Linked DNA regions of Archaeoglobus fulgidus DSM 4304. The protein of the gene in region 2 binds, or shares a complex with, the protein of the main gene of each other region. Links are inferred from orthologs where the notes say so. Each region holds a gene or a part of one and is shown on either strand. Other genes may lie near its edges. The genes, in order: rpl12p and AF_RS09515.

The links.
Region 1: the proteins of AF_RS09515 (region 2) and rpl12p are in contact, whole or in part, in a crystal structure (PDB 5H7L), measured with the Pyrococcus horikoshii proteins. The link is inferred for Archaeoglobus fulgidus DSM 4304 from one-to-one orthologs. Residues at the interface, in WP_048053510.1 of Pyrococcus horikoshii: Pro161, Met164, Met165, Phe168, Ser169, Ile172, Val195, Glu196, Phe202, Leu211, Ser212, Val213, Met216, Lys222, Phe223, Asn224; in WP_010886059.1 of Pyrococcus horikoshii: Leu100, Ala101, Gly102, Leu103, Ser104, Ala105, Leu106, Phe107, Gly108.

The regions. Positions count from the first base shown.
Region 1 is NC_000917.1:1,348,223-1,351,461, reverse strand. What follows is about bases 119-3,040. They hold rpl12p (50S ribosomal protein P1), read right to left. Parts: upstream 1,779-3,040; coding sequence 1,458-1,778; downstream 119-1,457. Other genes in these bases: AF_RS07510 (50S ribosomal protein L1), read right to left, coding at 2,814-3,040; AF_RS07515 (50S ribosomal protein L10), read right to left, coding at 1,794-2,813; AF_RS07525 (histone family protein), read right to left, coding at 1,035-1,238; AF_RS07530 (glucose-6-phosphate isomerase family protein), read left to right, coding at 302-1,009; AF_RS07535 (archease), read right to left, coding at 119-228. Outside these bases: more of AF_RS07535, read right to left, coding at 1-118; more of AF_RS07510, read right to left, coding at 3,041-3,239. UniProt on the Methanocaldococcus jannaschii protein: Forms part of the ribosomal stalk, playing a central role in the interaction of the ribosome with GTP-bound translation factors.
Region 2 is NC_000917.1:1,704,934-1,708,222, forward strand. The notes cover bases 172-3,143. They hold AF_RS09515 (elongation factor EF-2), read left to right. Parts: upstream 172-550; coding sequence 551-2,737; downstream 2,738-3,143. Other genes in these bases: rpsG (30S ribosomal protein S7), read left to right, coding at 172-545; AF_RS09520 (YkgJ family cysteine cluster protein), read left to right, coding at 2,754-3,143. Outside these bases: more of rpsG, read left to right, coding at 1-171; more of AF_RS09520, read left to right, coding at 3,144-3,289. UniProt on the Methanocaldococcus jannaschii protein: Catalyzes the GTP-dependent ribosomal translocation step during translation elongation.

The DNA.
Region 1 (3,239 bases), 360 kb from region 2 along the record:
GAATTCGGTGTCAAAGAGGTAGAGCAGCTCGTTCAGCCATCTGTAAAGCGTGATCTCCACATCCTCCCCCTCGCACTCAACCCCAACTTCCCTTTCTATTCCAATTCCTGATGTGTCAACAAAAGCATCATAAAAGGCGAGAGCAGCATTCTCGAATAACTCCCTCAAGTTTGAACCGTAAACCTCGAAGGCTATGTCTGCGGTGTGGTCTATGAATCTGTATTTCATGTTAATTCTTCACACAACCTGCTATAATACCTTTCTGAACAAGCTTTAAATACATCCGGCTCTTTTTTTAATCATGGAGTTTGTTTTCGGAAAGAAGGTTTTTCAGTCAGAGGTTAGAAAAGCCTCTGATTTAAAACCCGTTCTTGCTTTTCCCGAAGCACTTAAGGAAGATTTTGACGCTTACTACATGTTCAGGGATTCCTTCAAAACAGACGAGGAGGCGGAGATTATCAGAAATGCAGGGCTGAGATACGACTACACGGTTATACCGCCAAACAACATAGGTGGAGAGAGCATTAAAACTTACGGCCACTATCATCCGGAAGTTGTAAGGGGCTTTACCTATCCTGAAGTTTACCAGGTGCTTGAGGGAGAGGCCCTTTTCATACTGCAAAAGCCTTCAAACGGAAAAATCGAGGATGTGATAGTCGTTGAGGGGAAGAAGTGGGACACAGTAATAATTCCACCAAACTACGGTCACGTGACCATTAACCCGACTGAGAGCGATTTAATCACCGCAAACTGGGTGTGCAGGAACTTCAGCTCCATCTACGAACCCTACACGAAGAGGAGGGGCGCTTGCTACTACTACATCAACGGGGAGTGGGTCAGAAACAGGAACTACGATGATGCTCCAGAAATAAGGTTTGCGAAACCCAAAAACGTGCTGGATGTTAAGGGGGACATGTACGACCTCGTTTACACCATAGAAAAGCTAGAATTTCTGGTCAAGCCCCACGAGCATCAGGAAATCTTCGAAAACGCTTTTGAAGTCGTCTAAAAAATTTAAGGTAAATTTAAAATTTTTACATCGAGAGAGCGAGCTTAATGTCGTCCGCAGTGACGGTCTTTCTGCCAGAGTGCTTCGCAATTTCCACAGCTTTCTTAGCAACGGTAATTGCGTAGTCCTCAAGCACTTCGACCATCTTTTCCACTGCATCTGCACTTACTCTCTCAGCCCCAGCCTTCCTAATCAATCTGTCAACCGGTGCCATCGGCAACTCAGCCATCCAACACACCTCCTATCTCTTTTCGATACAAAATTTAGTATTAGGTATATATATACTTTTCTATCGAACTTCCATCAGAACAATATTTTCTCAAACATGTGATGTCTGCAAGCCCCTAAATGGGAACGAAGTTAAGATGTTGATGCAATGTTGGGATGAGGGAAAAATGAAAATCGCAGAAAAGAAATATATCTAAAAATTTTAAATTTTTACAAAAAATTAACCAAAGAGGGCTCCGAGCCCCTCGATGGCCTCTTCTTCCTTGACTTCCTCTTCCTCCTCTTCCTCCTCTTTGGCCTCTTCTTTCGCTTCCTCCGCCGGTGCTGCCGCTGCAGCTGCTGGCGCTGCTGCCACTGCCATCGGCATTGCTGCCTTCTGGATGGCCTCGTCGATGTTCACACCCTCAAGCGCGGCAACAAGGGCCTTGACTCTGGCCTCATCCACTTCCACGCCCGCAGCTTCAAGAACTGCCTTTACGTTGTCCTCGGTTATCTCCTTACCAGCGGAGTGCAGCAGGAGAGCCGCATACACATACTCCATTCTCAACACCTCCTTTTAACCAAATAATGCACCTAAACCTTCAATTGCCTCCTCTTCCTTCTCCTCTTCTTCTTCCTCCTCTTCAGGTTTTTCTTCCTCTTCCCTTTCCTCTACTGACGGAGTAGCCTGAGCCGCAGCTTCTGCGATTCCGGAAAGCATTGACTTGAGCTCCTCGTCCAAGGCCTCGTCTGGTAGCAGTGATGCGAGGGAGAGCATCTCCGCATGGGCCTTCATAAGTATGTCTTCCATCACTCCCTTCTCGAAGATTCCTGCGTTGATTGCAAGGTTTCTGGCATCCATCACAGCCTTCATTATGAGTATCTCGGCAGTCTCTTCAGTGACGTAAGCGGAGTTAACGGCAAGGTTGAGCGCCATCTGGTACGCTCTCTGGAAGTCTTCAAGCACCTTCTCAGTATCTATGGCCAGCGTCTCAGGTGTGAGAATGACTCCGGAATCAAGCATTGCCTTAACATCAAGCCCTATTTTGATTGGCTTAATGTCGAGCCTTTCTAACGCTCTGGCAACTTCCGGCCTAACGACCTCTCCGGCCTTTACGACGGTTGTGGTGGCCTTAACGACAACTTTGCCCTTCTCAATGGCAACGGGCAATCCTGCCATCTGAAGCTCAGCCATCAGCGGGCCGGGAGGTATTGGCGTTGGCCCCTCGTTGACGACGACATCGACAGGAGAAACCTGATTCGGCTTGAGCGGAGAGGGAACCTTAGTATCCTCAATCATTCTGAAAAGCCTGAAAGGATTTTCGTCCGCAGTAATTATGGCAATCTGGTCTCCCAGATAATCTTTAAGCTTGAGGTAGTCCCCTCCGAGGGCATCAAGCGCCCTTTCAAGAAGGGTGTTCTTAACGACCTTTATCTCGGCTTTACCCCTAAACTCCCTCCTTATTTTTTGCATCTGGCCAGCAGGTACGTTTCTGAAGCTTACTATAGCCACAACTGGCTTTGACGAAATCATCCTCTTGATTTCCTCGACAGCCCTAACCTTATACTCTGGAGGAGAGCCTCTAACTGCGGCCATTTACACCACCCTCACTGCAGGACCCATTGTTTTCTTCACATACACTGACTTGACAACCTGCGTGGGATTCTCATACTTGTTTTCCACGACTTTTAAAATTTCCATAGCATTCTCCGCTATCTTCTCGACGTCCATGTTCTCGCTGCCGATGGGTGCGTGGAAAGTTGTCTTATCTCTCGTCCTTATCTTCACAGAGTTTCTCAGTCTGTCAATGAAGGGCTTTGGGTCAGCGAGCGGGGGAATCGGCTGCGGAATCTTGCCCCTCGGCCCCAAAACAGGGCCGAGCTTTCTACCGATTTCGGGCATCAGCGGAGCCTCGGCAATGAAGAAGTCGATTGAATTCGCAAGCTTCTTCGCTCTTCTCTTGTCCTTCGCAAGCTCATCGATCTCCTCTGGAGTAATAACAACGTCTGCACCCGCCTCCTT
Region 2 (3,289 bases):
GCAAGTATGATCCAAGCGAGGTTCAAATCAGCGATCCAGCACTGGAGAGCTACATCTGCCTTGAGCCGAAGTACGTGCCGCACAACCACGGAAGGCATGCCAACGTCCCATTTGCGAAGCAGAAGGTGTTCATTGTCGAGAGGCTGATAAACAAGGTCATGAGGAAGGGCCACAACACGGGGAAGAAGATTCTCGCCTACAACATAGTTAAGGAGGCTTTCGAGATTATTGAGAAGAAGACAAAGAAGAATCCCATTCAGGTTCTCGTTGATGCGATTATCAATGCAGGGCCGAGGGAAGAGGTTGTAAGGCTGAAGTACGGTGGTATTGCCGTTCCCAAGGCCGTTGACACCTCAAGCTCAAGGAGAGTTGATATAGCTCTCAGAAACATTGCAGAGGGTGCGAGGAGGGCTGCATTTAAATCAAAGAGAAGCATCGCTCAGTGTTTGGCGGATGAGATTATTGCTGCCGCAAACAACGAGAGCAGGAGTTTTGCAGTGGCGAAGAAAGAGGAAGTTGAGAGAGTCGCCAAGTCAGCGAGGTGATTTTAATGGCCAGAGCGAAGAAAGTCGACAAGATTAAGGAGTTAATGTGGAAACCGAAGTTCATAAGAAACATTGGAATTGTCGCTCACATCGACCATGGAAAAACAACGTTGAGCGACAACCTTCTTGCCGGAGCCGGAATGATCAGCGAGGAGCTTGCGGGACAGCAGCTCTATCTCGACTTCGATGAGCAGGAGCAGGAGAGGGGAATTACCATAAATGCTGCGAACGTTTCTATGGTTCACGAGTACGAGGGGCAGGACTACCTCATCAACCTCATTGACACTCCCGGACATGTGGACTTCGGAGGAGACGTTACGAGGGCGATGAGAGCTGTTGATGGTGTCATCGTTGTTGTTGATGCTGTTGAGGGTGTAATGCCGCAAACTGAGACAGTTCTTAGGCAGGCTTTGAAGGAGAACGTCAAGCCGGTTCTCTTCGTCAACAAGGTTGACAGGCTTATCAAGGAGCTTGAGCTAACGCCGCAGCAGATGCAGGAGAGGCTTATTAAAGTAATTACTGAAGTCAACAAGCTCATCAAGGCAATGAGGCCCGACAAGTACTCGGAATGGAAGATTGACGTTGCCAACGGAAGCGCAGCTTTCGGCTCAGCGCTCTACAACTGGGCTGTAAGTGTGCCATCTCAGAAGAAGACCGGAATAGGTTTTAAGGAAGTTTACGAGCACATTAAAGAGGGCAAGGTTAAGGAGCTCGCCAAGAAGAGCCCCCTTTATCAGGTTGTCCTCGACATGGTCATAAGGCACCTTCCCTCCCCAATTGAGGCTCAGAAGGAGAGAATAGCCGTTATCTGGAAGGGAGACATTAACAGCGAAGTGGGCAAGGCGATGGTAAACTGCGACCCCAAAGGGCCGGTTGCGTTGATGATTACCAAAATCGTTGTCGAGCCGCAGGCAGGCGAGATTGCGGTTGGGAGGCTTTACAGCGGAACAATAAGGCCGGGAATGGAGCTTTACATAGTCGACAGAAAGGCAAAGAACAGAATCCAGACGGTCGGTCTCTACATGGGGCCGAGGAGGGTTGAGGTTGATGAAATCCCCGCGGGAAACATTGTTGCGGTGATTGGCTTGAAGGATGCTGTTGCAGGTTCAACCTGCACAACGGTTGAAAATCTAACGCCCTTCGAGAGCATCAAGCACTACAGCGAGCCCGTTGTTACGATGGCCATTGAGGCCAAGAACCCGAGGGACCTGCCGAAGCTCATTGAGGTGCTTAGAAAGCTCGCGAAGGAAGACCCAACGCTTCACATCACGCTTAATGAGGAGACGGGAGAGCACCTCATAAGCGGTATGGGAGAGCTTCATCTCGAAGTCAAGGTTGAGAAGATCAGAAGGGACTACAAGCTTGATGTTATCACCTCCCCGCCAATTGTCGTCTTCAGGGAGACTGTTACCGGCACCTCCCCTGTTGTGGAGGGCAAGTCGCCGAACAAGCACAACAGGTTCTACATTGTTGTCGAACCCTTGCCGGAGAAGGTAATTCAGATGTTCAAAGAGGGCGTAGTTGACATGAAAATGGACAAGAAAGAGAGAAGGAGACTTCTCCAAGAAGCTGGACTCACAAGCGAAGAAGCTGCCGGAGCGGAGGAGTACTACGAAGGGAATCTCTTCTGCGACGTCACGAAGGGTATTCAGTACCTCAATGAGACTATGGAGCTGATTCTTGAGGGATTCAGAGAGGCGATGAGAGCGGGGCCAATTGCAAGGGAGCCGTGCATGGGCATAAAGGTAAAGCTGGTTGACTGTAAGCTCCACGAGGATGCTGTTCACAGGGGGCCAGCACAGGTAATTCCAGCGGTGAGGTCGGCAATCTTTGCCGCAATACTGCAGGCAAAGCCAGCGCTACTCGAACCGTACCAGAAGATATTCATTACAGTCCCGCAGGACATGATGGGTGCTGTGACGAGAGAAATCCAGGGTAGAAGAGGCCAGATACTCGAAATGAAAACCGAAGGAGACATGGTAACGATAATCGCAAAGGCACCGGTTAAAGAGATGTTCGGATTTGCCGGGGCTATAAGAGGGGCTACTTCAGGAAAGGCCATCTGGAGCACAGAGCACGCGGGATTCGAACTCGTCCCACAGAACCTCTTCCAGGAATTCGTAATGGAGGTCAGGAAGAGAAAAGGACTGAAACTTGAAATGCCAAAGCCCGAAGATTTTGTTGGGCTCTAATTTTTTCTTTTAACACATGCAGGAACTTGAGCCCGTTGACAGGTTTAACTTTGCCTGTTATCCCGGCATAAAGTGCTTTAACGAGTGCTGTAAGAATCTAAACCTCGCTTTAACACCCTACGACGTTCTCAGAATGGCGAGGGGGCTGAAGATTACAACAACGGAGTTCCTCGAAAAGTACACGTCAAGACATGTGGGGATGGCAACCGGGCTTCCCGTTGTCGTGCTGAGGATGGTGGATGAAAGGTGTCCCTTTGTGACCGAAAGAGGATGCAGCATCTACGCCCATCGCCCCACACCGTGCAGACTCTACCCCCTCGCAAGGGTCAGAGTTGGCGAAGAAATCCAGTACTACCTGCTGAGAGAGGATTTCTGCCTTGGGCATGCGGAAGAAAGAGAGTGGAGCCCGGAAAAGTGGGTTGAGGATCAGGGAGCGATGGAGTACAACAGCATGAACGACCTATTCTTCGAGCTGGTTTCGGCAAAAAACAGATCGGGAAGGACGCTGAGTGAAAGTGAAATCGAAGAAATATACAAAGCCTGCTTCGACGT